One region of the Mesorhizobium sp. P2_F8 genome, then DNA from elsewhere that is predicted to be linked to it. Evidence: riboswitches for the same ligand, from Rfam matches in the RefSeq annotation. Region 1 holds a riboswitch; the other holds the start of a gene.

Region 1 (14,915 bases):
ACCCTGGTGGCTGCTTGTGCTGGTTGTGTTGTGGGCGAACCTGCACGCCACCTTTACCTTGAGCTTCGTCATCGCAGCTTTCGCCGGTCTCGATCTGCTGACGCGTACAGGTCTCACAAAACCGGCCCTCGTGGCGAAATGGATCGCATTTGGTCTGCTTTGTCCGCTGGTCAGCCTGATCCACCCCTATGGCGTCCAGGCTATCCTGGCGACCTTCGCCGTGGCCTATGGCAACGAGGCGGTGTCGCTGATCGCGGAATGGCGACCGTTCAATGCGCAGGATCTCGTTGTCCAGGAAGTTGCGATGCTGGTGGCGCTGTTCGGGCTGCTGGTGTCACGGTTGCGAATTGGCTGGGCCAAGGCGTTGTTCATCGTCTTCACCTTGCATGCCTTTCTCGCTCATCTGCGTTTCATGTATCTGTTCTTCCTCCTGGTCCCGGTGGTGATCGCGATGGAGGTCGCACAGCAATATCCCTCGCTTTCGGCCACCGCATGGCTGGCTGAAAAGCGCGACGGGCTGGAACAATTCTTCGCCAGGCGGTTTTACGCGATTTGCGGCGCGGCAGCTGTTTTGGTCATCGGCGCGGTCGCCGTGTTCGGCAGCGTCTATCAGGTCGCGCCGAGCCCGAAGACGTCGGCCAGCGGGGCGCTGGCGTTCGCCGAAAGCCATCATCTGTCCGGCAACGTGCTGAATTCCTACAATTTCGGCGGCACGCTGATCTTCCACGGGATCAAGACCTATATCGACGGTCGGACGGACCAGCTGTTCCTCGGTGGTTTCACAAAAGCCGATGACGAGACGGGACACAGCAACGGCAAGCCACTTCTCGAAGCCCAGCTGAAGAAATACGCCATAGGCTGGGCGCTGATTGCAGCCGACGACAGTCGCATTCCCTTCTTCGACCAACTGGGCTGGAAGCGGGCCTATTCGGACGATCATGCGGTGATCTACCTGCCCGGCGCCTGATCCCGCCGCGCCGGCCCGGATCGGCCTCGCCGGCATTCGAACTGGCACATGCCTTGACACTTATGTTGCGGTGCAGCAAAGTTGCACCGCAGAGGATAGGCATGTGAGAGCGACGAGCCGGAATTTTTTGCACGAGCGGGACATCGCCGCATGAGCGGCGTCTTGAACTCGCAGAACCAAAGCTTCCGGCCGCGGCGCGCGAGCCTGTCCGGATGAACTACAGGCGCGACATCGATGGCCTTCGGGCCGTGGCGGTGCTGCCCGTCCTGCTCTTCCACTTCGGCGTCTCCGCCATTCCCGGCGGCTTCACCGGCGTCGACATCTTCTTCGTCATATCGGGATACCTGATCAGCGGCAGCCTGCTCGACGATCTCGAGCGCGGCGAGTTTTCGATCGGTCGCTTCTATTGGCGCCGCGCACGGCGGATCCTGCCGGCGCTGACCTTCGTCATCCTGCTCGCCAGCATTGCCGCCTGGTTCATCCTGCTGCCGTCGGATCTGCACGAATTCAGCTTGAGCGTGATCGCCGCCTCGACCTTCTGGTCGAACATCTATTTCTGGAAGACGACGAACTATTTCTCCATCGACGCCGAACTGCGGCCACTGCTTCACACATGGTCGCTTTCGGTCGAAGAGCAGTATTATATCTTCGCACCGATCCTGCTCTATTTGATCTACCGATATGTCTCGAAGCGCTGGCTGACGGTACTGCTGCCGATCGCCATCGGCAGCTTTGCCGTAGCGGTCATGGCAACCTCGCTGGCGCCGACAGCCGGCTTCTACCTTTTGCCGACGCGCTTCTGGGAACTGGCGCTTGGCGCCATGCTGATGCTGAAGAAGCCGCCGGCGCTTGCCAGCCGGTTGGCGATGGAACTTATCGGCCTCGCCGGCTTTGCCCTGATCGCCTTCGGCTTTCTAACGATTTCGGAGAGCGACCCGTTTCCGGGCTACAATGCCTTGTTCCCCTGCATCGGAACCGCCCTGCTCATCTATGCGGGCCACGATCACCCCGGCGCCGACAGGCCGGCACCTCTTGCGACCCGCGTCCTTCGGTTCGCGCCGCTGGTCTGGGTTGGCCTCATTTCCTATTCGCTCTACCTCGTTCACTGGCCGATAAATTCGTTCGTCCACTATCTCTCGCTGAAGGCCATCGGCGTGCCGACGGTCATCGCGATGATGGTAGCCAGTTTCGCCCTGGCGACATTTTCCTGGAAATATGTCGAGCAGCCGTTTCGCCGGAAACGGGCGTTCACCGCCCCATTGCCGATCTTCGCCTTTTCGGGGGCGGCGATCGTCCTGCTCTGTGTCGGCGGCTTGGCCGGCGCGCTCGGCGGTGGTTTTCCGCAACGGTTCCCGGACTTCTCGACCGAGCCGATCCGGGTCGGCGACTGGCGCAACGGCGTCTGCTTCAACGAAGGGGCCCGCATCGACACCTGGAACCTCGCCGACTGCACCCGCACCCAAGGCTTTGCCACCAACGTGCTTTTGTGGGGCGATTCCTTCGCCGCCCACTATGTTTCGGGACTCGACGCCAACGCCCAGAAAATCCAGGCCAATGTCATCCAGTACACCTATGCCGGCTGCCCGCCCGACCTCACCTATTTTTCCTATGCCCGGCCAAGCTGTACGCTTTTCAACGAACGAGCCTTGTCGATTATCCGCGACGCTAACATCCGGGCGGTGATCCTGAGCGGCCGATGGACCGACTACCAGGTCAGGGGCTTCGATGGCCTGCAAAAAACGATCGATCGGCTTCGCGACATGGGCGTCAAGGTCTATGTCATCGGCCAGTCGCCCGAATTCATCGCCGACGTCCAGAAAATCGCTTTCTTCGCAAGGCGGGAGCATGCCGGGAACACGTCCTGGCCGACTGCCATGGATCCGGGGATCAACAAGCGGGTGCTGCCGTTCGCCAAAGGGGCGACATTCATAGATCCGCTGGCATATCTGTGCGATGCGGCCGGCTGTTCGTACGCAGATGCCGACAGCAAGCAATTTCTCTATTTCGATTATGGTCATTTCTCTTCCGCCGGCGCGACGTTAGCCATCTCGAAGTACTGGCCAAGCTTTGCCGCCGGCAACAAGCTCGCCAGGGCAAGATAGCAATCGCAGGTCGATATGCATCGCCGCAGCCTGCGGTGTAAAAGCCGCTTTGCGATTGCCCGAAGGCCAACCCGCATGGTAACGAGGGATCGCGCGGGTATGATGTAATGGTAGCTTGTCAGCTTCCCAAGCTGAACGCGAGGGTTCGATTCCCTCTACCCGCTCCAGCCCATGGCGCCAGCAACAATTTCAGCGCCCGCCTGTTCGTCGAACACAACCGAGCAGCCTCGCGCAAGCGCGACCGTTGCAAGCGCGTTTGCCACTACGTCATCCGATGAGACGAAATCACCGGTCAGAACCCGCAATTCTTCCACGCCTTCAGCCATCGACACGAAATTCCCGACCGATCGTTCGTGCTTGCAGGCCTCGACCACGCAAAGCAGGTCGATCATTTCGAAGCTGCGCATGTTCGGTCTCCTGAAGAAATCGTCCCTTGCAGGGATATGAACGCATCGGCAGGAAATAATGTTCCCGCCTTGCTGTTCGCCAGCCCCGAACTCGACGCCTGACGGAGACGTCATCCCACCTCTCGCAGGATGAAGTCGTGCAGCATCTTGGCGGCCGGCGACAGCACACGGTTCTTCACCGTGATCAGGCTGTAGGGCCTGACCTCGATGTCGAATTCGGTCTGGACGACGTCGATAGCGCCGGCCAGCCCGTCGGGATTCTGGATGAATTTCGCCACCTGGACCGATACCGGTGCAATCGCATCGGAATGTGCGACCATGACCAGGGTCAAGAGCAGCGAGCTGGTGTTGAGGATACGGTCGGGCAAAGCGATGTTGCGGTTGAGGAAATTGCTCTCCATCGCCTGGCGCAAAGGCGACCCGCCCGACTGGAAAACCCAATCGTAGGCGGCGGTGTCCTCCAACCGCACCGCCTCGCCCTTGGTGAGCGGATGACCTCGGCGCACGATCAGGCAGGCCTTCTCGACGCCGATCACGCGCGACTCGAACAGCCGTGGATTGAGATCGTCAGGGATGCGCGCGATGATGAAATCATGGCGCGTGGCGATCAATTCGCGTGCCAGCACGTTGGAGGTCTCGACCTGCATGGTGATCTCGATGCGCGGATAGATGCGGCGGATTTCGCGAATCGCCGGCACCGCCAGCTCGATTGCCGGTGCCGTCACAGCGCCGAGGAACACCGAGCCGCCTTTGCCCGCCTTAAGTTCGGAAATTTCGCGGTCGACCTCTCGCATTTCCAGGAGGATCGAGCGCGCGCGCCTGGATAATGCCTTGCCGAAAGGCGTCAAGGTGATGCCGCGCGGCAGCCTTTCGCACAGCTTGACCTCCAGCACGGCCTCCATTTCGCTGATCATGCGCGAAGCCGCCGGCTGAGAAATGTTCATAACCTGGGCTGCCGCACTCACCCGGCCATGGTCGTCGAGCGCGACGATCATGCGCATATGGCGTAAGCTGAGGCCACTGCGCAGCAAGGTTTCGCCGTCGCCCGGCATCTCTCTGTAACCATTTGAAATCGCACTCGGATTCCTTAGCGCCGCCATAACCTCTCCTTGCTTCTGCTCGCAGGCGGCCAGCGGTCGTGCCAGCCGTCTCGCCTCGATATCATATACCAATATTGATATAGCAATCATCAAAGATCGCATTTGACAGTTATGGCAAAGGATCACAACCTTCGCGCGTTCCGAGACGCGACGGTCGCAGACGAGAAAAATCGTATCGATTGAAATCAGCGCCTCGGGGCCATGGGAGGATACCGGAGATCGATATGACGGCAGCAGTGCCTTGGCGCTTCTGCACGATTGCGCGGCCCGCGACCCCCGGGGTGCCGCGTCCATCAACCAGGGAGAGTTAAGTGAAAATCATCAAGACGTTAGTCGCCGCCTTGGCGGTCAGCATCGCGGCCATGTCGGCCACCGCCTACGCAGCCGACAAAGGCCTCGTCGGCGTGCTGATGCCCACCAAGACCTCGCAGCGCTGGATCAACGACGGAGACGCCGTCAAGTCCCAGCTCGAGGCTCTGGGCTACACCGTCGACCTGCAATATGCGCAGGACGACATTCCAAACCAGCTCAGCCAGCTGGAAAATGAAATCACCAAGGGCCCGAAGGCGCTGATCATCGCCTCGATCGACGGCACCACCCTGTCGGACGCGCTGCAGAAGGCCGCTGACGCCGGCGTCGTCGTCGTCGCCTATGACCGCCTGATCAAAAAGACCGCCAACGTCGATTACTACACGACCTTCGACAATTTCGGCGTCGGCGTCATCCAGGCGAATTCGCTGGTCAAGGGCCTCAAGGAGCGTTTCCCGAACACCAAGCCGTGGAACGTCGAACTGTTCGGCGGCTCGCCCGACGACAACAACGCCTTTTTCTTCTACAATGGCGCGATTTCCGTCCTGCAGCCACTGATCGACGACGGCTCGATCAAGATCAAGTCCGGCCAGACCGGCATGGACAAGGTCGGCACGCTGCGCTGGCTGGCGGCCACCGCTCAGGCCCGCATGGACAATCTGCTTTCGGCCAACTACTCGGACGGCAGCCGCGTCGATGGCGTTCTGTCGCCCTATGACGGCCTGTCGCGTGGTATCACCGCATCGCTGCGCGCTGTCGGCTACGGCACGGACGCTCAGCCCTGGCCGATCGTGACCGGTCAGGACGCCGAGACCGCCTCGGTCAAGCTGATCATCTCGGGCGAGCAGTACTCGACCGTGTTCAAAGACACCCGCGAACTGGCCAAGTCGACCGTTGAGCTCGTCGACAAGGTGCTGTCGGGTGGCAAGCCGGATGCCCTCGACACCAAGACCTACAACAACGACGTCAAGGTCGTTCCCTCGATCCTCTTGACGCCACATGAAGTCGACAAGTCGAACTACCAGGCGCTGGTCGTCGACTCCGGCTACATCAAGGCCGACGAGCTGAAGTAATTCGGTTTCAAATCCAGGGGTCCTGCGCAACGCAGGGCCCCTTTTCGTTCACCAGCAGGCCCGGTATTGTTACCGACCTCGCCGGCAGTGTTTGCCGACCTCTCAGGGAGCGGTAGTCCCAATGGCCTCGACGATTTTGGAGATGCGCGACATCACCAAGACGTTCCCCGGCGTGAAGGCGCTGTCGAACGTCAACCTCAGCGTCGAGGAAGGCGAGATTCATGCCGTGGTCGGCGAGAACGGCGCCGGCAAGTCGACGCTGATGAAGGTGCTCTCGGGCGTCTATGCGTCCGGCACCTATGATGGCGCGATCGTCTACCGTGGCGAGGAATGCCATTTCAAGGGCATTCACGACAGCGAGCACAAGGGCATCGTCATCATTCACCAGGAGCTTGCACTGGTGCCGATGCTGTCGATCGCCGAAAACATTTTCCTTGGCAACGAACACGCCAGATTTGGCATCATCGACTGGAATGCCAACGAGACACGTACCAGCGCCTTGCTGAAGAAGGTGGGCCTCAAGGAGGACCCCAAGACGCTGATCACCAATATCGGCGTCGGCAAGCAGCAGCTGGTCGAGATCGCCAAGGCGCTCAGCAAGGAAGTGCAGCTGCTGATCCTCGACGAGCCGACGGCGAGCCTGTCCGAAAAGGACAGCCAGGCACTGCTGGACCTGCTGCTCGAATTCAAGCGGCAAGGCATCACCTCGATCCTGATCTCGCACAAGCTCAACGAGGTGAACCGGGTCGCCGACAAGGTCACCATCATCCGCGACGGACGGACCATCGAAACACTTGCCAAGAAAGACATTTCGGAGGACCGCATCATCACCTCGATGGTCGGCCGTTCGCTCGACGACCGTTATCCGCCGCGCGAGCCCAAGATCGGCGAGGTCGTGCTCCAGGTGAAGAACTGGTCGGTCTATCACCCAATCCATGCCGAGCGGCAGGTGATCAAGGGCATCGATATCGATGTCCGCAAGGGTGAGGTGGTCGGCATTGCCGGGCTGATGGGCGCCGGACGCACCGAATTCGCCATGAGCCTGTTTGGCCGCTCCTATGGCCGCCGCATCACTGGCGACGTGCTGCTCAAGGGCAAGCCGATCGATGTTTCGTCGGTGAGCAAGGCTGTGGAACACGGCATTGCCTACGTCACCGAGGACCGCAAGACCTACGGTCTCAATCTCATCGATCACATCAAGCACAACATCACGCTGGCCAACCTGCCCGGCGTGTCGCGCCACGCCGTGATCGACGACCTGCGCGAACTTGCCGTCGCCAATGACTACAAGGCCAAGACCAACATCCGCTCGTCCAGCGTCTATCAAATGACCGGCAATCTGTCGGGCGGCAATCAACAGAAGGTGGTGCTGTCGAAATGGCTGTTCGCCAATCCGGAAGTGCTGATCCTCGACGAGCCGACGCGCGGCATCGACGTCGGCGCCAAGTATGAAATCTACACCATCATCGCCCGCCTCGCCTCCGAGGGTAAGGCGATCATCGTCATCTCGTCGGAGATGCCAGAACTGCTCGGCATCACCGACCGCATCTACGTCATGAACGAAGGCCGCATCGTCGGCGAAATGGCGGCGAGCGAAGCCAGCCAGGAAAAGATCATGCGCGCCATCGTTCGGGGAGAAGGAAAAGCATCATGACCACCGAAAGCGCTCCCGCGCCGAAAAGCGGCGTCGCCGAAGATGTGCAGCAGGGGCCGCGTGTGGCCGTCTCGGCGCTGATCACGAATCTGCGCGAATACGGCCTGATCCTGGCGCTGATCGCCATCATGGTGTTCTTCCAGTTCACCACGTCCGGCACGCTCTTCAAGCCGGTGAACCTGAGCAATTTGGTGCAGCAGAACAGCTTCATCATCGTGATGGCGCTGGGTATGCTTCTGGTGATCGTTTCGGGCCATATCGACCTCAGCGTCGGCTCCGTCGCCGGTTTCATCGGCGCGCTGGCGGCAATGATGATGGTCATCTGGCCGCTTGGCCCCCTCAGCAATCCGCTGGTTGTATCGATCATCTGCCTCATCATCGGCGGCGGCATCGGCGCGGCCCAAGGCTACTGGATTGCCTATCACCGAATACCGAGCTTCATCGTGACGCTGGCCGGAATGCTCATCTTCCGCGGCATCTGCCAGGCGCTGCTGGGTGGCGGGTCTTCCGTGGGACCGCTTCCAGATGGCTTCAAGGCGCTCAGTTCCGGCTTCATTCCGGACGTGATCGGCCCCTTGACGCTGATCCCGCCGACGGTGAACGCCGCCGGCAAGACCATCATCGGCAGCGGCCTGACACTGCACATGACGACGATCCTGATTGGCGTCGTCGCCGTGCTCGCCTATGCGTATTTCGGGCTCAAGGCACGGCGCACGCGCGAGCAGCACGGCTACGAAGCCGAGCCTTTCACGCTGTTTGTCATCAAGACCCTGGTGACCAGCGCGCTGGCGCTGTTCCTAGTCTACCAGTTCGCCAGCTACAGGGGCCTGCCAATCGTTCTCATGGTGATGGGCGTGCTGATCGCACTGTTCGTGTTCGTCACCAAACGCATGACGATCGGCCGGCGCATCTACGCAATGGGCGGCAATGCCAAGGCGGCACAGCTATCGGGCATCAAGACCGAGCGACTGACCCTGATGGTGTTCGTCAATATGGGCGTGCTGTCAGCGCTTGGCGGCCTGATCATCGCGGCCCGCCTTGGGCAGGCAGTGCCGGCGGCAGGCCTTGGCAGCGAGCTCGACGTCATCGCCGCGGTGTTCATCGGCGGCGCCTCGGCGATGGGTGGTGTCGGCCAGGTCATCGGCGCGGTGGTCGGCGGGTTCATCATGGGCGTGATGAACAACGGCATGTCGATCATGGGCGTCAATGTCGACTGGCAGCAGGTGGTGAAAGGCCTGGTGCTGCTCGGCGCGGTGGTGTTCGACGTCTACAACAAGAACAAGGGCTGAGGGAACCAGGAAGGCATACGGGTCACATCGCGGCGCTGCCCGGCGGCACGAAAAGAAGTCCCTGAGGGACCAGGCTCGCGAGCGCAATCCGAATGGAGAATTTCACCCGTGGCATGGACGAGGTCCTGGCCGCGCTGGGCAAGGTTTGCCGTCCCGGCAGCCCCTGCCAAGGCAAATGAGAGAGGATTCATCATGCTGATCTCCCAGATTCTCGATGACGCCGAGACCATCCGCGTCGTTGCCCGCAACGGCGGCAAGACCCGGATCATCAATGGTGCGCGCAGCGTCTATTCGCTGGCGATGGAGGCCGCCCGCACCGGCGTCGGGCTCGTCGCGCTGATCGAACGCAAGGGGCTTGGCGAGACAATCGATCTCGATGCCGCCTACAAGAAGGGGCGGCTGCTGTCGCCGATCAACCACCCCGATCCGGCGCACCTGCATCTGACCGGCACCGGACTGACGCATCTCGGCTCGGCCGCGACGCGCGATTCCATGCACAAGAAGCTCGGCGCCGACGGCGATGAACAGCTGACCGATTCCATGAAGATGTTCCGCATGGGGCTGGAGGGCGGCAAGCCTGCGAAAGGCCAGATCGGTGTGCAGCCGGAATGGTTCTATAAGGGCAACGGCACGATGGCGGTGGCGCCAGGCGCCGCACTGCTGTCACCGGCCTTCGCCAAGGACGCCGGCGAAGAGCCGGAAGTGGCCGGCATTTACGTCATCGGCGACGACGGCGCGCCGTTCCGCGTCGGCTTCACGCTGTCGAACGAGTTTTCCGACCACGTCACCGAGCGCGTGAACTATCTGTTCCTGGCCCACTCCAAGCTGCGCAACGCCTCGTTCGGGCCGGAGATCCTGATCGGCGACCTGCCCTCCGACATCCGCGGCAGCTCACGCATCTATCGCGACAACGAGGTGCTGTGGGAAAAGCCGTTCCTGTCTGGCGAAGCGAACATGTCGCACACCATCGCCAATCTCGAACATCACCACTTCAAATATGCGGCTTTCCGCCAGCCAGGCGACGTGCATGTGCACATGTTCGGAACGGCGACGCTGTCCTTTGCCGACGGCATCAAGACCGAGGCTGGCGATGTGTTCGAAATCGAGGCCAAGGATTTTGGCCTGCCGCTGCGCAACCCACTCGAGATCGAGCAGCCGGTGAAGGTGGCGGTGAAGGCGCTTTGAGATAGCGGCGTGGAAATGAACAGAATGCGGCTTGTCATTTTGTTCGCGGGCCTGGCCCTGTTCCTGATCCAGCCGCCATCGGTGGCCTTTAGCGCTGGTCAGTGCAGCGCCAAGTTCTACCGTGAAGCCCACTCGGCGATGACGAAGCGTCTTCTGGCAACTGGTTATTCGAAAGCACAAGTAGGCTTTCTGATGGGCAATACGGATCGTATAACGTCCGCGCTTCGCAGCGACAGGCTGAACGACAATGCCAGGGCCTGCGGTATCGACTCCGCCAGGGCCCATATTCTCGGTTGCCTCGACAAGCAGTTGTTTCCTTTGAAGTCCGGCTCAAGCGCCTCGCTCGATGAGGAGAAACCGACCAGAGGATTTTGGGGCAGGAAACGCTTGGCCGTACGCGAACTGCTCTTTGTCGGCCAATTTCATGGCTGTCTGGGCGCCGCGAAAGAGCATCTCTTTCGCGGCTGACCCGGTCGGGTTCAACCTCAATAAATATCGAAGTCGAAGTACTTGGCCTGGATCTTCTTGTAGGTACCGTCGGCGACGATGGCGTCTATTGCCGCATTGAGCTTGTCGCGCAGCGCGGTGTCTTCCAGGCGAACGGCAATGCCGGCCTGGGTCTCCGTGCCCTTGACGTCGCCGACAAGCTTGCAGCAGCCGTCGCTTGCCTTCTTCAACCAGTCCACCAGCACGAACTTGTCAGAGATGACGGCATCGAGACGGCCGTTCGTCAGGTCGGTGATCGCCTCTTCCTGGGTCGGGTAGAGTTTCGCCTCCGCGCCAGCCTTGCCGTAGACATTCTGGGCATAGTCGGCCTGCGTGGTCGAAGCCTGGGCGCCGACCGTCTTGCCGGCAAGCGCTGCCGGTTCGGTCGAGGTGAGTTCGGTATCCTTCGGCGCCACCAGCGCGAGTGGCGTCGTGTAGTATTTGTTGGTGAAGGAGACCTGCTTCTTGCGCTCCTCGGTGATGCTCATCGAGGCGATGATGGCATCGAATTTCTTGGCCTGCAGGGCGGGGATGATGCCGTCCCAGTCCTGGGTGACGATCTCGCACTCGACCTTCATCTGCGCGCACAGCGCATTGGCGATGTCGATATCGAAGCCGACGACCTTGCCGTCCGGGGTGATGGTGTTGAACGGCGGATAGGCACCCTCGGTGCCGATCTTCAGTTTCTCAGCAGCCTGCGCCGACAGAGAGCCGGCCGCCATCAGCAACACGGCAGCACCTGCTGCCGATATGATCCATTTTGAAATCCGCATTTTCTTGGTTCCCCTTGAACGCCGCCAGCTTGGCGGCCAGAAAGCCAGCCAAGCATGACGAGCCAGCGCAGGCAAGTCTATTGCCCGACGGGAATTGGGTTCAGCGCGCTGGGCGGAAATGCTTGGACAGCTTCAGGCCTTGCGCCTGGTAGTTGGAGCCGAGATCGGTGCCGTAGAGCGCCTGCGGCCGCTTCAGCATATGCTCGTAGACCAGCCGGCCGACGATCTGGCCATGGTCGAGGATGAACGGCACTTCGTGGCTGCGCACTTCGAGCACTGCGCGACTGCCGGTGCCGCCGGACGCCGAATGGCCGAAACCCGGATCGAAGAAGCCGGCATAGTGGACGCGGAACTCGCCAACCAGCGGATCAAACGGCGTCATCTCGGCGGCGTAGAGCGGCGGCACATGCACCGCTTCCTGGCTGACGAGGATGTAGAATTCATCGGGATCGAGCACCAGTTCGCCGGCGCCGCTCTTGTGGATCGGCTCCCAGAAGTCGACGACCTCTTGTGCCGCGCGCTTGTCGACATCGACGAGACCGGTGTGATGCTTGCCGCGATAGCCGACCAGGCCGTTCTGATCGCCGTTAAGATCGATCGACAGCGCGATGCCGCCGCCGGAAATGTTCGGCGGCTCGGTTGCGACCAGCATCTCGGCGCGATGCAGGTCATGCAGCTCGGCTTCCGAGAGCAGTGCATTGCCGGTGCGGAAACGGATCTGGGACAGACGCGAACCGGTGCGCACGACGATCGGAAAGGTGCGCGGGCTGACCTCGAGATAGAGCGGGCCGTGATAGCCGGCGGCGATCTTGTCGAACTCGTGTCCGCGATCTGTCATGACGCGGGTGAAGATGTCGAGCCGCCCGGTCGAACTCTTCGGATTGGCCGAGGCCGAAATGTCCGCCGGCAATGCCAGGCTTTCAAGCAAGGGCACGATATAGACGCAGCCGGTCTCCAGCACCGCCCCCTCTGCAAGATTGATCTCGTGCAGCTGCAACCGGTCGAGCTTTTCCGAAACCTTGTGGTTGGGACCCGGCAGGAACGAGGCCCGCACCCGCCAGGCCTTGTCGCCGAGCCGCAGATCCAGGCTCGCCGGCTGGATCTGATCGGCATCGAACGCGCGCGCCGACTTCAGCGCGCCGGACTGGAACAGCGCCGAAATGTCCTGATCGGGAAGAATGCCTGTCTGCCGCAAGGCTCCACTCCTAGGCCAGGCGATTCTTGGGGCCAGGCGATTTTCTGTTCGCAGGTTCTTGCCGCAAAACCGTGGAACACTGCTGCGGAACCTGCTTGGTACAAACCTCTTAATCAAGCCGGCAATTGACGCAAGCGTGGCGCGGGTCTAAAGGGTCGTTATCCCGTGGTGATTTGGCCGGTCGGCTTGCAGCCACGTTAAACAAGTCGCTAAAGGACCGTCGGGCCGCAAGGCCGTATGGACCGGTTGCGACTTTCGCGGCCGGTTTTTTTGTGTCTGGAACAAAAGCGATGAGCACCAAGAAGCGTAACTGGAAGCCTCAAACGACACTCGTGCATAGCGGAACCCTGCGTTCCGGTTTCGGCGAAACCTCCGAGGCGATGTACCTGACCCAGGGCTATGTCTACGAAACGGCGCAGGCCGCCGAAGCCCGCTTCAAGGGCGAGGAGCCGGGATTCATCTACTCGCGCTACGCCAACCCGACCGTCGACATGTTCGAAAAGCGCATGTGCGCGCTCGAAGGCGCCGAGGACGCGCGCGCCACCGCATCCGGCATGGCCGCGGTGACGGCCTCGCTGTTGTGCAGCGCCAAGGCCGGCGATCACATCGTGGCAGCACGCGCGCTGTTCGGCTCCTGCCGCTGGGTGGTCGAGACGCTGGCGCCGAAATATGGCATCGAGGCGACGCTGGTCGACGGCACCGACATCGCCAACTGGGAAAAAGCGGTCAAGCCGAACACCAAGCTGTTCTTCCTGGAAAGCCCGACCAACCCGACGCTGGAAGTGGTCGATATCGCCGCGGTTGCCGCGCTTGCCAATTCGATCGGTGCGCGGCTGATCGTCGACAATGTCTTTGCCACGCCCCTGCAGCAGAAGCCGCTGCAGCTCGGTGCGCACATCGTCGTCTACTCGGCGACCAAGCATATTGACGGCCAGGGCCGCTGTCTCGGCGGCGTCATCCTGTCGGACAAGAAGTGGATCGACGAGAACCTGCACGACTATTTCCGCCACACCGGTCCCAGCCTGTCGCCTTTCAATGCCTGGACGCTGCTGAAGGGGCTGGAGACGCTGCCGCTGCGCGTGCGCCAGCAGACGGAAAGCGCAGGCAGGATCGCGGATTTCCTGGCCGAGCGGCCCGAAATCGCCCGCGTCATCTATCCCGGCCGCGCCGACCACCCGCAGGCGGCCGTCGTCAAGAAGCAGATGTCGGGCGGCTCGACGCTGATCTGCCTAGACGTCAAGGGCGGCAAGCAGGCAGCCTTCGCCTTGCAGAACGCGCTCGACATCGTGCTGATCTCCAACAATCTCGGCGATGCCAAGAGCCTGATCACCCATCCGGCGACGACGACGCACAAGAATCTGAGCGACGAGGCGCGTGCCGAACTCGGCATCGGGCCGGGCACGCTCAGGCTGTCGGTCGGCCTGGAGGATACCGACGATCTTCTGGAAGACATCGAACAGGCGCTGAAGTCGGCCAAGTAGAAGGCCTTTGGCTATCAGGCGCCGGACGGCGTCTCTTCCAGCTCGGCCGCCTTGGTGATGGTCATCGCGTTGCCGCGCCAGTCGACGGCGCCACCCAGCCAGCCGCGCGCCCACATCGCCGGCAGGATCAGGTCGCGCATCATGATCGCCGCGACCATGCGCGATGACAGGTACCAGCCCTTGGACCCGGCCAGGGCGCATTCCGGAAGGTAGAAGGCCGCCAGCACGGCAATGGCGGTTGCCCAGAGGCTGACGCCGGCGCTTGCCGCCGCCAACAGCGCGAGTGCCAGCGGCACCACTGCCCCGGTCAGGATTTCGGGTGCGAAAAACCATGGGAAGGTGACGCGGCGCAGGCGCGCCCAACGGGCCTGACGCGACCAGATCTCGTCAAAGGTGCGCCGGCCGAGCGGTTGCTCGAAGGGCGCGGCGACGAGATTGACGCGCAGGCCGAGGCCATTGACCAGCTTGGTCGCGGCAGCGTCCTCGGCGATCTCGGCGGCGAGCGCACGGATGCCACCACTGGCGTCGAGCATCGGCTTGTTCCAGAGCATGCTCTTGCCCTGGGCAAAGCCGAGGCCAAGCGCCTCGCCAGCATATTGCCAGCGCGCCTGCAGCGTGTTGAGGAAAGCGCATTCGACCTCGGCCCAGAAGCCAGCGGGCCGCGAGCCTATCGGCGTCGAGCAGACAAGGCCGGTGTCGGGCCGCCATGCAGCCATCAGGTGCTGCACGTAGTCTCTCGGCATCAACACGTTGGAATCGGCCAGGACAACCCAATCGTGGCGCGCTGCCTCCCAACCCTTGACGCAATTGTTGAGTTTCGGATTGGCGCTGATACGGTCGTCGCCGATCAGCAGCCGCGCCGGCACCTTGGGAGAACGGGCGATGGCGGCACGG
Region 2 (14,915 bases), on a different contig from region 1:
GATCTCGAGATCGATGCCGAGGCGATCGGCGGACGGGTGCTGCCGGCGCTCGATGCCAGCGGCGACGTGACGCTGAAGAATGGCGTCGCGCTGATCGGCAGGCAAGTGAAGAGCCTGCGCGGCCAGGCGATCGAGATCCGCAACCTCGACCTGTCGTCAGGCACGGCGCGCGTCACTGTTTCCGGACCATTGTCGGTCGATGCTGATGGTCTCATCGACGCCGACCTGTCGATCACGCTGAAGGACCCGAAAGCCGTGGCGGCGATCCTCGGCGGTGCCATCCCCGAGCAAAAAACGCAGATCGAGCAGGGCTTTGCTGGCCTGGCGCTGCTCGGCAACCAGCCGTCGATGCCGCTCAAGGTGGTCAAGGGCAAGGCCTCGCTCGGCTTCATTCCGCTGGGCAAGATCAAGCCGGTGGAATAGCGCATCGATGGCAAAAACCGTGAGACTGCTGAGTGTCGGCGCGCTGACGCTGGATACGATCCTGCGTGTCGAGACGCTGCCCGACCACCAAGGCAAGTTCATCGCCTCCGACGGCGTCCAGATCGCCTCGGGCATGGCGACGAGCGCGGCCTGCGCTGCACATCGCCTGGGCGCCGACGTATCGCTGTGGGCGAGCGCGGGCGACGATTCTGTCGGCGATCAGCTGATCGCCGGGATCCAAGCAGAAGGCATCGATTGCAGCTTCGTGCGCCGCGTCAACGGCGCTCGCTCGGCGCTGGCCTCGATCCTGGTCGACGCGCATGGCGAGCGCATCATCGTGCCCTTCTACGACAGCCAGGCCCAGGCCGATCCCGAGGCTCTGCCGCTCGCAGACCTCTCAGCATTCGATGCCGTGCTGGTCGACGTCCGCTGGCCCGGTGCCGCAGCGCTTGCCCTGGAGGCGGCGCACGCCATCGGCCGGCCGGCGATCCTTGATGCCGATACCGCGCCGAGGGACGTGCTGGAACTGCTGCTGCCGCTGGCTTCCCATATCGTGGCTTCCGAGCCGGCGGCGCGTATATTGTGCGGCAAGGAACTGGATTCGCGCCAGGCCTGTGAGGCACTTGCCCGTCGCGGCGATGCGTTTGTCGCGGTTACCGGCGGCGCGGCTGGAACCTGGTGGTTCGATCGCGCGACGGGATCATCACGCCATGTCGCGGCGCCAAAAATCAAGGCGGTCGACACGCTGGCCGCCGGCGATGTCTTTCACGGCGCCTTCGCCATCGGACTGGCGGAAGCCATGCCGGTCGAGCAGGCCTTGCGCTTTGCCAGTGCGGCCGCCGCGCTCAAATGCCTGCGCTTCGGCGGCAGGCTAGGCGCGCCGGACCGGGCCGAGACGCTGGCGATGATGAAAAGCCACTGGCCAGCAGGTTGAAGAACCGATCTACGCCTTCGCCGGGTGCTCGACCGCCTGACGACCGAAATCGGGCACGTCGATGTCCTGGCCCGCCTCGATGATAGAGCGGCGCACCGCGCGGGTGCGGGTGAACAGATCGAACAGCTTTTCGCCGTCGCCCCAGCGGATCGCCCGCTGCAGCGACGCCAGATCTTCCGAGAACCGTGCCAGCATTTCGAGGATGGCGTCCTTGTTGTGCAGGCAGACGTCGCGCCACATGGTCGGATCCGAGGCGGCGAGACGGGTGAAATCGCGAAAACCCGAAGCTGAATATTTGATGACTTCGGACTTGGTCACCGACTGCAGATCGTCGGCGGTGCCGACGATGTTGTAGGCGATGATGTGCGGCAGGTGCGAGACGATGGCCAGCGTCATGTCGTGATGCTGCGGATCCATCGTGTCGATGTTGGCGCCGCAACGGCGCCAGAATTCCGACAGCCTCTCCAGCGCCTCCGGGTCGGTGTCGGGCAGCGGGGTGAAGATGCACCAGCGATTGTCGAACAGGTCGGCGAAGCCGGCATCGGGGCCGGATTTTTCCGTGCCCGCCAGTGGGTGGCCGGGAATGAAATGCACGCCATCGGGCACATAGGGCTGCATCTGGGCGATGACCGATGCCTTGGTCGAGCCGACATCTGTGAGGATTGCGCCCTGCTTCAGTGCCGGCGCGATTTCCTCGGCCACAGCGCCGGACGAGCCGACCGGCACCGAGACGATGACCAGATCGGCATCGCGGACCGCTTCCTTCGCATCGGTGGAGTAGGAGGAGCCGAGCCCAAGCTCTTGCGCACGCGCCAATGTCGCGGCACTGCGGGTCGAGATGGCGACGTGGCGGGCGAGGCCCTCGCGGCGGATGACGCGGGCCAGCGACGAGCCGATCAGGCCGATGCCGACCAGCGCGATCTTTTCAAACATCGGTGATGTCATGGTGTTCTAGCTTTTCAGGAATGTCGTGAGAGCAGCGACAACGCCGCGATTGGCATCTTCGGTGCCGACGGTCATGCGCAGCGCGTTGGGAAAGCCGTAGCCGGAAACACGCCGCAGGATATAGCCGCGCGCCGTCAGATAATCGTCCGCCGCGGCAGCCGAATGGTTCTGGTCGTCGGGAAAATGGATCAGGATGAAATTGCCGACGCTTGGCGTCACCCGCAGCCCGAGCTTGCCAAGCTCCCCGCTCAGCCATGTCAGCCAGGTTTCGTTGTGCCTCACGCTGCGTTGGACGTGGTCGCGGTCACGGATCGCGGCGATGCCGGCCTCGATCGCCGTCGCATTGACGTTGAAAGGGCCACGCACACGGTTGATGGCATCGACGATGTGCATCGGCGCGTACATCCAGCCGATCCGCGCTCCGCCGAGACCGATCTTGGAGAAGGTGCGGGTCATCACCACGTTCTCGGCGCCGCCGACCAGTTCGATGCCGGCTTCATAGTCGTTGCGGCGAACATATTCGGCGTAAGCCGCGTCGAGCACCAGAAGCACATTTCCGGGCAGGCCGGCATGCAGGCGGCGCACTTCCTGGAACGGCACATAGGTGCCGGTCGGGTTATTGGGATTGGCGAGGAATACGATTTTGGTGCGCGGCGTGACGGCGGCCAGCATCGCATCGATGTCTGCACGCTCATCGGTCTCCTTGACCGCGACCGGAGTTGCACCGGCCGACTGGATGTAGATCTTGTAGACCATGAAGGCGTGTTCGGTGAAAATCGCTTCGTCGCCGGGAGCGAGATACGTCTGCGCCAGAAGGCCGAGAATTTCGTCGGAGCCGTTGGAACAGATGATGTTCTGCGCGTTGAGACCATGCACCTCGGCGATCGCCTCACGCAGCCGCCTGGCGGTGCCATCGGGATAGACGTCGAGCTTCGCAGCAATCTCCCGCGCGGCCTCGATCGCCTTCGGCGACGGACCCAGCGGATTCTCGTTCGACGACAGCTTGTAGACCTTGGCGACGCCGGCGGGCGCCGTGCTCTTGCCCGGCACATAGGCGTCGATGTCCATGATGCCCGCGCGCGGGGTTGGACGTGCCTTGTCCGGTGTCTGGCTCATGTCGCAAAATCCGTCGAGAACGCTTCCGTCTGGAAGCCGCAGCGGAAATACAAGCCACGGCCCGCAATGTCGAGAGGTGGCAACCTCCGGACCGCGGCTGGCCGTTGACGCGGGCGCGCCACAGTCCTAGAAGAGGTACGAGATTCCGTGGTGATTTGGCCGGTCGGCTTGCAGCCACGTTAAACAACTTGCTAAAGGGCCGTTTGCATCCTGTAACCGGCTTTGCGGCGGCAATGCCGGTTTTTTGTTGTCCGCGCCGGCCGGACACCGCATCGGCCTCGAATTTCGAAAGCGCCGTGCGGATTCAAAGTGTGAGATGGATGCAATGGCCGCTCTGCGCGCTGGAAAAACCAACAACGAGGCTGATCAGCCGTCGAGCCCGGTGCTACGCTTTGGGCCCGACAAGCCGCTAAAGCTCGATGCCGGCACCCTGCTGTCGCCGTTCCAGATCGCCTACCAGACCTACGGCACGCTGAACGACGCCCGTTCCAACGCCATCCTCGTCTGCCATGCGCTAACCGGCGACCAGCATGTCGGCAGCACCAATCCGGTGACCGGCAAGCCGGGCTGGTGGGAAGTGCTGATCGGCCCCGGCAAGATCATCGATACCAACCGTTTCTTCGTCATCTGCTCCAACGTCATCGGCGGTTGTCTGGGCTCCACCGGCCCGGCCTCGACCAATCCCGCCACCGGCAAGCCCTATGGGCTCGACCTGCCGATCATCACCATTCGAGACATGGTGCGCGCCCAGCAGATGCTGATCGACCATTTCGGCATCGAAAAACTGTTTTGCGTCCTCGGCGGCTCGATGGGCGGCATGCAGGTGTTGGAATGGGCGTCCAGCTATCCGGAGCGCGTCTTCTCGGCTCTGCCGATTGCCACCGGCGCGCGCCATTCCTCGCAGAACATCGCCTTCCATGAGGTCGGCCGGCAGGCCGTGATGGCGGATCCGGACTGGCATGGCGGCAAATATTTCGAGCACGGCAAGCGCCCGGAAAAGGGCTTGGCGGTGGCGCGCATGGCCGCCCACATCACCTATCTGTCGGAGGCTGCCCTGCATCGGAAGTTCGGCCGCAATCTGCAGGATCGCGAGGCACTCACCTTCGGCTTCGACGCCGACTTCCAGATCGAGAGCTATCTGCGCCACCAGGGCATGACCTTCGTCGATCGCTTCGATGCCAATTCCTATCTCTACATGACGCGGTCGATGGATTATTTCGACCTCGCCGCCGACCATGGCGGCCGGCTGGCGGATGCGTTCGCCGGCACGAAAACCCGCTTCTGCCTGGTGTCCTTCACCTCGGATTGGCTGTTCCCGACCGAAGAGAGCCGCTCGATCGTTCATGCGCTCAACGCCGCCGGCGCGTCGGTATCCTTTGTCGAGATCGAGACCGATCGCGGCCACGACGCCTTCCTGCTCGACGAGCCGGAATTGTTTGCCGCGATCAATGGCTTCATCGGCTCCGCAGCACGGGCGCGAGGGCTCGCATCGTGAACGTCACCCGCAACCAGCGCGTCGACCTCGAAGTCGTCGCCAACCTCATCCCGCCACAATCGCGCGTGCTCGACGTCGGTTCAGGCGATGGATCGCTGCTCGAATTGCTGCAGGACACCAAGCAGGTCGACGGACGCGGCCTTGAACTGTCGCAGCGTGGCGTCAACGAATGCGTGGCGCGCGGCTTGAGCGTCATCCAGGGCGATGCCGACAAGGATCTCGAATTCTATCCCGACAAGGGCTTTGACTTCGTCGTCCTGTCGCAGACCCTGCAGGCCACCCGCAACCCGAAGCTGGTTCTCAACGAACTGCTCAGGATCGGCAATCGCGCCATCGTGTCCTTCCCCAATTTCGGCCATTGGCGGGTTCGTATGTCGCTGTTTCTCAATGGCCGCATGCCGGTGACCACGGACCTGCCCTATTCCTGGTACGACACGCCCAACATCCATTTCTGCACCATCCGCGACTTCGTCAATCTGTGCGACGAGCTTGGCGCTACCGTGGAAAAAGCAACTGCGCTCGACGCCAATGGCCAGAAGATCGGCCTGTCGATGCCATGGTGGTTCTGGAACTTCTTCGGCCAGCAGGCGGTGTTCTTGCTGAAACGGTGATCCCGCCGCGCCATTGTCGACTTCACGCCTGGTCAAGGACATCCGTGGCCTTATGCGGATGCTCAACGCCATCAACGAAGATCACGTCGGCTTCCGAGTTGTCGGTCCGCAACGTCAGTATCGCCTGATAGGCGGCCGAATTGTACCATCCGCGCACGTGTTGCCTGTCGGGAAATTCGATGATGATCAGGTGGCCCTGCCATTTGTTTTCGATGACCTCGACATCGCCGCCATGGACCAGAAAACGACCGCCGAAAGGGGCCAGCGTGGCATCGATCTTCTGCAGATATTCGACGAGCTGCGGACCCATCCGGGCTTGGCGCATATGGGCAACGGCGTAAGCAGTCATGACAGTACTCCCTCTGGGACCGAAGCCGACCAGCCGGCCTCGCGACGGCAATCTGCCCAAACACCGGCCGCGATGCGATTACGTCCGACGTAGTAGAATGCATTCGGATCATAGACGCGTCATTCATCGCAAGGGCGATTCGCAAGCATAGCGCGCGGCAATAGTGTTGCAGTTGAAGCGCTAGATACTGGAATTCGTCGTTTCACGCGCATTGAGCAGCATCCCGGTGGGGTGACAGGTACGTCTGTTTTTTGTAGCGTCGTGGCCAATACGGGGGATATGGAAGGGGGAGTCCGATCCATTTGACCGTCCTGAAGATCGAAAGACCTGGCAGGAAGCGTATTTTTTCGATGGAAATGGCTGACGCAGTATGACCGGGAAGACAGAACACGCTCCTCTCATCACGGTCATCACGCCGACTCACAACAGGCGTGAGGCGGTATTGCGCGCCATGGAAAGTGTACTTTCCCAGAGCATGCCGAGGTTCGAGCATATTGTCGTCGACGATGGCTCGACGGACGGAACCGCGGCGGCACTGGCCGGCATTCGTGATCCGCGACTGATCTATGTCGGCGCGAAATGGCGAGGCGCCAATGCCGCCCGCAATGCAGGCATCGAGCGCGCGCGGGCACCCGTCGTGACGTTCCTCGATTCCGACGACGTCTATCTGCCGCACAGGCTCGAACGGACCCTGACCTGGTTCGATGCCAATCCGGCGCTCGAAGTGCTGATCAGCTCCTATGTCTCCCTGAAGGGCGGACGCGCCACCGATTGCATCAATCGCGATGCATTCCTAAACTCTGCCACGCTGGAGCGAACGCTGGTCGCGGAGACAATCTTGATCGCGGGATCGGCGATAACAGCGCGCCGCGAGGCGTTGCTGGCCATCGGCGGCTACGACAGCGACATCGCCAGGATGCAGGATCGGGAATTGCTGCTGCGCCTTGCCCGGCGCTTCGGCGCGCAATTGTCTCAGGACATCGACTGGACGAAGCACAATTCGGAGAATTCGATTTCGCGACGTCGCCACGGCTATGTCGAAGCCTATGCGAACCTGATGCGCAAACACCCGAATATTGCCCGCTCGTACCCACATATTCCGCCCTACATGATTACGCGGCAGATCATTTCCGATATTCTGAAGTGCCGGATTCCTGAAGCCTTGTCGGGCTACATGACCAACCGGTCGTCGAAAGATCTCGGCTATTCGCTGCCCGAACTGATCAAAGGCTATGTCTCTGGCCGGCGCTGGCGCCGCGACCTTCACGACGAGTTTCGCCAGAAGTTCGGCGTCCGTCCGGCCTGACCCTGTCACTACGACGAAGCTATCGGTCGAGCTCCGGAAAATACGGGTCCGAAAAAAACCGTCTGTCCCGCTCGCCTTTCAGGCAGTCGACAGGCGCACCAGTGTCGACGGGGATGACCCTCGTCCTATCTTGAATGCCGCTCACTTCGAGGATCAGCTTGCGCCGGATGGCCGTAGAAAATTCGGCGGCAGCGTAAATCGGCAGCACAAAGGAACCAGGCCCTCCGGTCACGCACTGCGCATAGTACTGGTCGAGATGGCTGAAGGTTGGTGACGGATTGATCAGGATCGGCAGGCCGTTGATGACGATGCCTTTGGCTGTTGCCGCATCGCGCGTCGCGGTGACCGGCGGCCCGATATTGTTGGGACCATCGCCTGATATATCGATGACGCTGCGTTCGCCCTCGAAAGAAGTGCGATCGAAAATCTCGGTGCCGAAAGCCAGTGCACTGGAAATCGAAGTGCCGCGGAAGCTGCGGAACGGCCGGGCCGCGACTTTGTCGGCAAAGCTGTTGGCGCTCTCGGCGCTGTCGATGATTTGCCAGTCGATGATCGCGTCGTCGCGCACCGTGCCGGCCCATTCGAAATAGGCGAGCGCGATGCGGCCCGTCTTGCCGGCGCGGACAGCCTGGATGAAATCGGGATGCCGCAGCGCCTCGACATAACCGGCGCGCTGCAGGGCAAACTCCTTCTCGTCCATCGACAGCGAAATGTCGACCGCCAGCACCAGCTCGACATCGACCGCCAGCGCATCCGGCGGCGGGGCGGTCGGAGCAGCCTGGGAATAGGCAAGACAGGCAAGCAGGCGTAAAGCATCAAGCATGGCCGACGCCAGAGTTGTTTCTTCGCGAAATCTTCCTTCGCGATCGCGGCAAAATAAAGCTTGGAGCCCGTAACCGGGGAAAACAGCCTATTTCTTGCGGCGGGCGGCCGCCGGCGGCGGGTCGATCGCACCAGCCCTGACGCGGACAGGTTTCAGCGCCTGCGCACCGGTATCCTTGACGATCGTCAGCGCGCGCGGAAAGAACTGATTGTTGTGCAGCCCACGTCCGATGTTGAGGATCGCTGTCTCGGGCAAGCGCTTCTCCAGTGTCGACAGCACTCGTCGCAGCGAGGGTCCGTCGAACGCGTCAAGGGCTTCGTCGATGATCACCCACTTCGGCTGCCGCAGGGCGAGCCTGGCGAAGGCCAGCGAACGCTGTTCGTCATCGCCCAGCTCATGTTCCCAGCGCGCGCTGCGGTCGAGTGAGGATGACAGCCGTCCAAGCCCGACTTCGGCAAGCACCGCCGAAATGTCGGCGTCGCTCGCCGGCGCAGGTCCGTTCGGGTGATCGAGGACCTCGCGCAGAGTGCCGGCCGGGAAATACGGGACGCGCGGCACGAATATGGGGTTTTCTCCCGCAGGCAGGCCGATCCGCCCACTCCCCCATGGCCACAGGCCGGCAATGGCACGGAAGAACAACGTCTTGCCGGCGCCGGGGTCGCCGGTGATCATGACGCGCTCGCCGGGACGGATTTCGACATGCTGGTCGGCAAGCTTGGTGCAGCCGTCCCGCGAGGCCACTTCGAGCTTTTCGAAAGTCAGGCTGCCATTGGCGTTCTCGCCGAAGGCAATGCGCCTTTCCTTGTCGTGCAGCACATCGGTCTCATTGAGCGCGATGCGGAAGTCGGCGACGCGCATCAACGTGGCGCGCCAGTCGGCGATGCTGCCGATATTGTTGATGAACCAGCGCAACGACGAGTGAACCTGGTTGAAGGCGCCGACCGCCATCATCAGCCCGCCAAAGCTGATATCGCCGGAGAAATAGACCGGTGAGGCGACCAGGATGGGTGCCACGACGGTGATCCAGCCATAGGTGTCGGTCACCCAGGACAGGTTGATCTGGGCGGTGTAGATGCGGCGCATGGCGCCCAGGACCGTACCGAGGTCGAGTCCGAGCCGTCGCCTGGCGTCGGCCTCGCCATGGTACAGCGCGATGGCATCGACATTCTCGTTGACGCGCACCATCGACGAGCGAAGCTCGGCTTCGCGTGTGTAACGGTCGCTGTTGAGGCGGATCAGCGGTCGCCCGACCAGCCAGCTCAGCCAGGAGGCGGTGCCGGCATAGAGGATGGCGGCCCAGACCATGTAGCCCGGTATGGCCAGCGCGGTGCCGCCGATATGAAACACGAAGCCCGCGGACAGTTCCCACAACACGCCGACGAAGGATACGAGCAGGATACACGACTGCAGCAGGCCGACGCCGAGGTCGGTCGACAGGTCGGACAGATGAGCGGCGTCCTGCTGCATGCGCTGGTCGGGATTGACGCCGATGGCGCCGGCATTGGCCAGCCGGAAGGCCCGCGCCGGCCGCATCCACTGGTCGATCAGATCCAGCGTCAGCGCCTCGCGCAGCTTCAGCCTGATCATCTGGTTGAGCCAGGTCTGGCCGATGTTGAGCACCAGAAGCCCGCCGGCGATTGCCGCAAAGACGAGAAGCTGGTGCAGGAAGGCCGCCATGTCGCGGCGTGCAAGCGCATCGTAGAAAGGCTGGTTCCAGCGGTTGAGCAGGACCTGGCCGATCGACGTTGCGATGATGACGGCCATGATGCCGACCGATGTCCAGAGCAACCAGCTGCGAACCGGCGATCCCGTCAGCGCTTGCCTGATCGTCGCCACCTGATCGCCCAGGCTGCTGGCTTCGACCGCCACGGCAGCCGGCTGAACGGTGGCTGCATTGTCCAGTTGATCAGCCATAGCTGAGGTCCTTGCGTTCAGTGCTGAAACCGGATGGAGAGACTTGACCGCATCCGTCGTTCAAATGGGCTGCGAGCCCCCTTGCGACAGATAGGGTGGGACAAGGCTCCAGGCGTTCTTGTCGCGATCACGAAGCCGTCACCCCCGCAGCCGATGGCTTGGCGTCCCCGGCCTCCTTCTGACGCCCGAGCCGCGTGGCGCCATGCGGCGACAGCACCGGCACGAAGACGCGACGCGAGGCGCGCTGGGCGACCGGAACGCCTTGATAGAGCCGCTTCTGCGCCTCGACGACGATGACGCCGGAAAAGATCGGCCACAGCCGCCGGCCGGCGCGTTCCAGCACGTTCTGGAAGCGCATCATGAAGCGACGCCGCGATGGCGGGAAGAACAGCGCATCGGACCAGGCGGCCGGCGTGAAATTCGTCTCGCGCAGCAGTTCGGTAAGCTGGCCGCGCGAGAAAGGCCGGCCATTGCCGAACGGCGTGTGCTCGAAGCGCGCCCAGACGCCGCGCCGGTTGGGCACGACGATGACGACGCGGCCAGCCGGCGACAGCACCCGCCAGATCTCGTTCAGCGTTTCGCGCGGATTTTCGACATGTTCGAGCGAATGGACGAGCAGCATGCGGTCGATGCAGGAATCGACCAGCGGCAGCTCCTCGTCGAAGACCAATGCCGTCGCCGTCGGCCCCGTCGCCGGCCACACCACGGCGCCTTGCGTTGCCGGCATGAAGGCGAAGACCCGCTCGGCATCGGCGCCGAAGCGCTCCAGCCACGGCAAGGTATAGCCGAGGCCGACCAGCCGCTCATTGGGCACGGCCGCCCAGATCGACGACAGCGCCATGGTGATCGAGCGCTCGGCGAACCGGCCGAGCGTTGTCGAATAGAAGGAGCGAAGATCGACGATGTCGGAATGCATGCGAGGGATGTAGCCGTGATATCGGCGGGTTTCAACAAAAGGCCTCGACGAGGTCGACATTCCCGAGTGACACTTGTCATCTCCCTGGAAATGTCATTCGACATTCCGGGATGACATCGGCGCCTTGGCGCCCTATGTCTGCGGCGACAATGGAGAGATGCGATGCCGGTCGAAATCGAACAGTTCATGTGCCGCAGCGACAATTTCGGCGTGCTGGTGCATGACCCCAAAAGCGGCCAGACCGCGATCATCGATGCGCCCGAGGAAGCGCCGATCCTGGCCGCACTCAAGCGCACCGGCTGGACGCCGACGATGATCCTGACCACGCATCACCATGTCGATCATGTCGAGGCCAATCTGGCGCTGAAGGAGCGCTTCAAGCTGCGCATCATCGGCCCGGAAGCGGAAAAGGCGAAGATTCCCGGCATCGACGAAACCGTCGAAGAAGGTTCCGTCGTTCATCTCGGCGATGAACGGATCGAGGTGATCGCCACGCCTGGCCATACCGCCGGCCACGTCTCCTATCACTTGCCGGCATCGAAGGTGGCGTTCACCGCCGACACGCTGTTTGCGCTGGGTTGCGGGCGGCTATTCGAATGCAAGCCGCCGGTGATGTACGAGTCGCTGAAAAAGCTTGCAGCGCTGCCCGCCGCGACCGTCATCTATTGCGGCCATGAATACACGCTCTCCAACGCGCGTTTCGCGCTGACCGTCGACCCGACCAATTCGGCCTTGAAGGAGCGTGCCGCCAAGATCGAGGCGTTGCGGGCCGAAAACAAGCCGACGCTGCCGACGACGATCGGCGAGGAACTGTCGACCACTCAGTTCCTGCGCTGGCACGACCCAGCGATCCGCAAGCATCTTGGGCTGGAGAAAGCTTCGGACGCCGAGGTGTTCGCAGAAATCCGCAAGCGCAAGGATAATTTCTAAACAAAGACAGGATGGTCTGGAACCCATGACCAGCGCAGCCGAAATCACCGCGATCCTCGGTCTGAAGCCACATCCGGAGGGCGGCTGGTATGCGGAGACCTTTCGCGACGGCGCCGGCGGCGCGCGCGGCCATTCGACCGCGATCTATTTCCTTTTGGAGCAGCACCAGGTTTCGGCCTGGCACCGGGTCAAGGACGCCACCGAGGTCTGGCATTTCCACGCCGGCGCCCCGCTGGCGTTGTCGATGAGTGAGGAAGATGGCGCCGTGTTCGAGCAGGTGCTCGGCATCGATCTGGCGGCGGGCGAGCGGCCGCAGATCGTCGTGCCGGCAGGCTGGTGGCAATCGGCGCGCAGCCTGGGCGAATGGACCCTGGTCGGCTGCACCGTCGCACCGGGCTTTGAGTTTGCCACCTTCGAGCTGGCCGAGCCCGGCTGGCAGCCGAAACAACCCCAACTCAGCAAGAACCGCTAGCTCAGCAGGAATCCTAGGGTGATCGCCAGTTGGGCGGCGTAGTATAGACCCCAGACGGCCAAACGCATCCAGACGCGGTGCGGCGAGATGGCAGCCACCAGGAATTTTTCAGCGGCGAGCAGCCCGTCCGATGCCATGAACAACAGCGCGCCGCCGACAATCGAGACGCTGCCTGTCGTCAGCGCCGAAACGCCCATGGCGAGGATGGCCGCGATATAGACGACGATCGGAACGCGCAGGCCTGGACCGACACGCCGCCAGAGCGCCGCCAGCATGACGATCGCGAACACCGCCATTGCCAGTGCGATCGCCCCGCGCCACGACTCGGCGCCAAGCAACTCCAGGCCGCCGCCACCGCGCAGGAACAACGCGACATAGACGATGTGCGCGACGAGAAAACTGACCAGCCCGCCGAGAAAGGCCCTTTCGCCGTCGCGCGACAGGAAGGCGTCGCCAACCGCGCTGAGCGTGAGCGCCGCGACCAGCAGCGGCGGGCCGCCTTGCAGCGCCGCCAGCACGGCAAGCATCGCCACGGCGAGTGTCTTTACCGCCGAGCGGGCGAGCGTCGGCGGCATGTCTGATATGAAGGCGTAGATCACCGCCGCCACCAGCGAAAAGATCAACGTAGCATTGGCATTGGCGTCGATGCCGCCTGCAAACGGCATCGTCATGCCTTGGCTCCGCTTTCGGTCACGACCGGCTTGCGCAGAAACAGCGATTTTGCCGCCAGCGCCGCCCCGCCGGTGATGAGCACGCAGGCGGCGAGGATGCGCAGCGACGGCTCGGCGACGCCGGCCGCGATCAGCACCAGCGTCGACAACAGCGGCGCCGCATAGCTTGCCGCGCCGAGCACCTGGATGTTGCCGCGCTTGACGCCGATATCCCAGGCGTAGAAGGCCGCGCCGACCGGCATCAGGCCGAGCCCGAGCACGGCCAGCCACTGGCCGGCACCGTTCGGCAGCACGGTTTGTTCCAGCGCCAGGTGGCAAGCGAGCGACAGCATCGCGGTGGCGGCGCAGAACCAGGTGACGATGCTGGTCGGCACCGACGGGAAGCGCCGCGACAAAAGCGAATAGGACGACCACAGAACCGCACAGACGGCGGCCATGGCATAGCCGAAGGCGTAGCGGGCATCGAAGGCGAGGCCGCCGCCCTTGGTGACGATCAGCACGGTGCCGGCAAGGCCAAGCAGCGCGCCGACGACATGGTTCCAGGCCAGGCGCTCGCCCGGCATCAGCGCCGAACCCAGCACGATCAGCAGCGGCCACAGATAGGCGATCAGGCTCGCCTCCACCGCCGGCGCATTGCGCAGCGCGGTGAAGTAGAAGAAGTGGTAGCCGAACAGGCCGGCAATGCCGATCAGCCAAACCTGCGGCGGTATCTTCTGGCTCTTGTCGGGGGCCCGCATAACCAGCCGCGCGACAAGCCCGACCCCGGTGCCGATCGAAAAGGTGATTGCCGACAGCAGGAACGGCGGCACCTGGCCGGATGCATCCGTAAGCAGCGCCAGCAGCGCCCACATGGCGACCGCCGAAAAGCCGATGAGTGTAGCGCGCCCCATTCTGTCTCCAGTGGTGCGCCCCATTCTGTCCGCAGTGGCGCGACCTATTGTACCGCTTCGAAACGCCTGGCGCTGATGGTCAACGTGCCGATCTGCGTTCCAACCGTGGCGTGGATCGGCGCATATACGCCGGTTTGGCCGAGCGGCGCAAACGTCACCATCATGCGACTGCGGTCCTTCAGGTAGTTGAGCGCCTTGCGGCCCTTGCGGTACCCCGCCACAGGATCGAAGCCCATCCGGCAGGTGATGGTATCGCCCTTGTAACCCGGCACCGAGATCGTGCCTTTCGACGCGTAGGTCAGCGTCAGATCGGCGCGCATCTCGCCATCATAGAATTTCACCGTGCGGCCGCAGACCTGGTCGAGGCTGTCGGCGTGGATGACGGTGGCGGCCATCGGATCGAGCACCGATGCCAGGTCGCCGGTGCCAATCGGCACCCAGCTCTTGGGATCGCGCTTGTCCGGCGCCGGGATGACCTGCGTCGAGGTGACCGTGCCATTGGCAAAGCGGATATCGACCACCGATGCCTTCTTGCCGGAGGTGTAATCGGCACGGAACGCCTGCGGCACCATCTTCTTGCCCGAGATCGTGCCCTTGGACGAGACCGTGCCCTGGGTATCGTCGAACAGCTTGGCGAGACCGGCAGCTCTGACGCTGCCTTCGATCGCGTAGGCACCATTCTCATAGTGGCTGGAAAACGTTGATTTCGCTATCGAAAGACCAAGGAACGACACGATGTACTCGCCCTTGAACGACTGCGGCGAGGCAGCTGTGGCGGCGGACGGCAAGGCGATGGCGAGCAGGGCAGCAAGGGCGTGAGAGGAACGAGGCATGGCGGCATCGGGTCCTTGATTCTTGGCCGGAGGCGGGCAACTCCGGGGCTGGCATGTCCCTGTCAGACCGCTTATAGGATGAATTCCGGCCTTAATATGAAATGCCGGGCGCGTCCGTGGGCATGCCGGAGCTTGACGCACCGGTGAAATGCAACTATGGAACGCCAACTTTTTCCATAAGGCCGCCTGACCAGAACCGCGCGCCACCCGGCGTGGGCATAAAGGTTTGGCAGACCCGAGAACTGAAGGTTAGAACTATGTCCCGCACCTGCGAACTCACTGCCAAG

What was found. A riboswitch is a leader RNA that binds a small molecule or an ion and turns the genes downstream of it on or off. The one in region 1 is predicted to bind S-adenosylmethionine.
Region 2: another riboswitch for S-adenosylmethionine. It lies ahead of metX (homoserine O-acetyltransferase MetX); the one in region 1 lies ahead of AC1DZP_RS21395 (O-succinylhomoserine sulfhydrylase).

The regions. Positions count from the first base shown of each region.
Region 1 covers NZ_JBFUFB010000008.1:276,362-291,276, reverse strand. The annotation lists gene AC1DZP_RS21455 (hypothetical protein) at 1-967, shown strand, start outside; gene AC1DZP_RS21450 (acyltransferase family protein) at 1,180-3,069, shown strand; tRNA gene AC1DZP_RS21445 (tRNA-Gly) at 3,163-3,236, shown strand; gene AC1DZP_RS21440 (hypothetical protein) at 3,225-3,476, opposite strand; gene AC1DZP_RS21435 (LysR family transcriptional regulator) at 3,587-4,576, opposite strand; gene chvE (multiple monosaccharide ABC transporter substrate-binding protein) at 4,888-5,958, shown strand; gene mmsA (multiple monosaccharide ABC transporter ATP-binding protein) at 6,080-7,612, shown strand; gene mmsB (multiple monosaccharide ABC transporter permease) at 7,609-8,901, shown strand; gene araD1 (AraD1 family protein) at 9,094-10,086, shown strand; gene AC1DZP_RS21410 (hypothetical protein) at 10,111-10,554, shown strand; gene AC1DZP_RS21405 (ABC transporter substrate-binding protein) at 10,572-11,345, opposite strand; gene AC1DZP_RS21400 (2'-deoxycytidine 5'-triphosphate deaminase) at 11,446-12,540, opposite strand; SAM riboswitch at 12,696-12,773, shown strand; gene AC1DZP_RS21395 (O-succinylhomoserine sulfhydrylase) at 12,831-14,021, shown strand; gene AC1DZP_RS21390 (ceramide glucosyltransferase) at 14,036-14,915, opposite strand, start outside.
Region 2 covers NZ_JBFUFB010000001.1:97,233-112,147, forward strand. The annotation lists gene AC1DZP_RS00495 (DUF2125 domain-containing protein) at 1-423, shown strand, start outside; gene AC1DZP_RS00500 (sugar kinase) at 431-1,357, shown strand; gene AC1DZP_RS00505 (prephenate/arogenate dehydrogenase family protein) at 1,367-2,302, opposite strand; gene hisC (histidinol-phosphate transaminase) at 2,309-3,418, opposite strand; SAM riboswitch at 3,556-3,633, shown strand; gene metX (homoserine O-acetyltransferase MetX) at 3,744-4,913, shown strand; gene metW (methionine biosynthesis protein MetW) at 4,910-5,524, shown strand; gene AC1DZP_RS00525 (DUF1330 domain-containing protein) at 5,547-5,873, opposite strand; gene AC1DZP_RS00530 (glycosyltransferase family 2 protein) at 6,244-7,179, shown strand; gene AC1DZP_RS00535 (DUF1194 domain-containing protein) at 7,199-8,002, opposite strand; gene AC1DZP_RS00540 (ABC transporter ATP-binding protein/permease) at 8,090-9,916, opposite strand; gene AC1DZP_RS00545 (class I SAM-dependent methyltransferase) at 10,044-10,832, opposite strand; gene gloB (hydroxyacylglutathione hydrolase) at 10,995-11,762, shown strand; gene AC1DZP_RS00555 (cupin domain-containing protein) at 11,788-12,234, shown strand; gene AC1DZP_RS00560 (lysoplasmalogenase) at 12,231-12,905, opposite strand; gene yddG (aromatic amino acid exporter YddG) at 12,902-13,795, opposite strand; gene AC1DZP_RS00570 (DUF3108 domain-containing protein) at 13,840-14,628, opposite strand; gene rpmB (50S ribosomal protein L28) at 14,886-14,915, shown strand, end outside.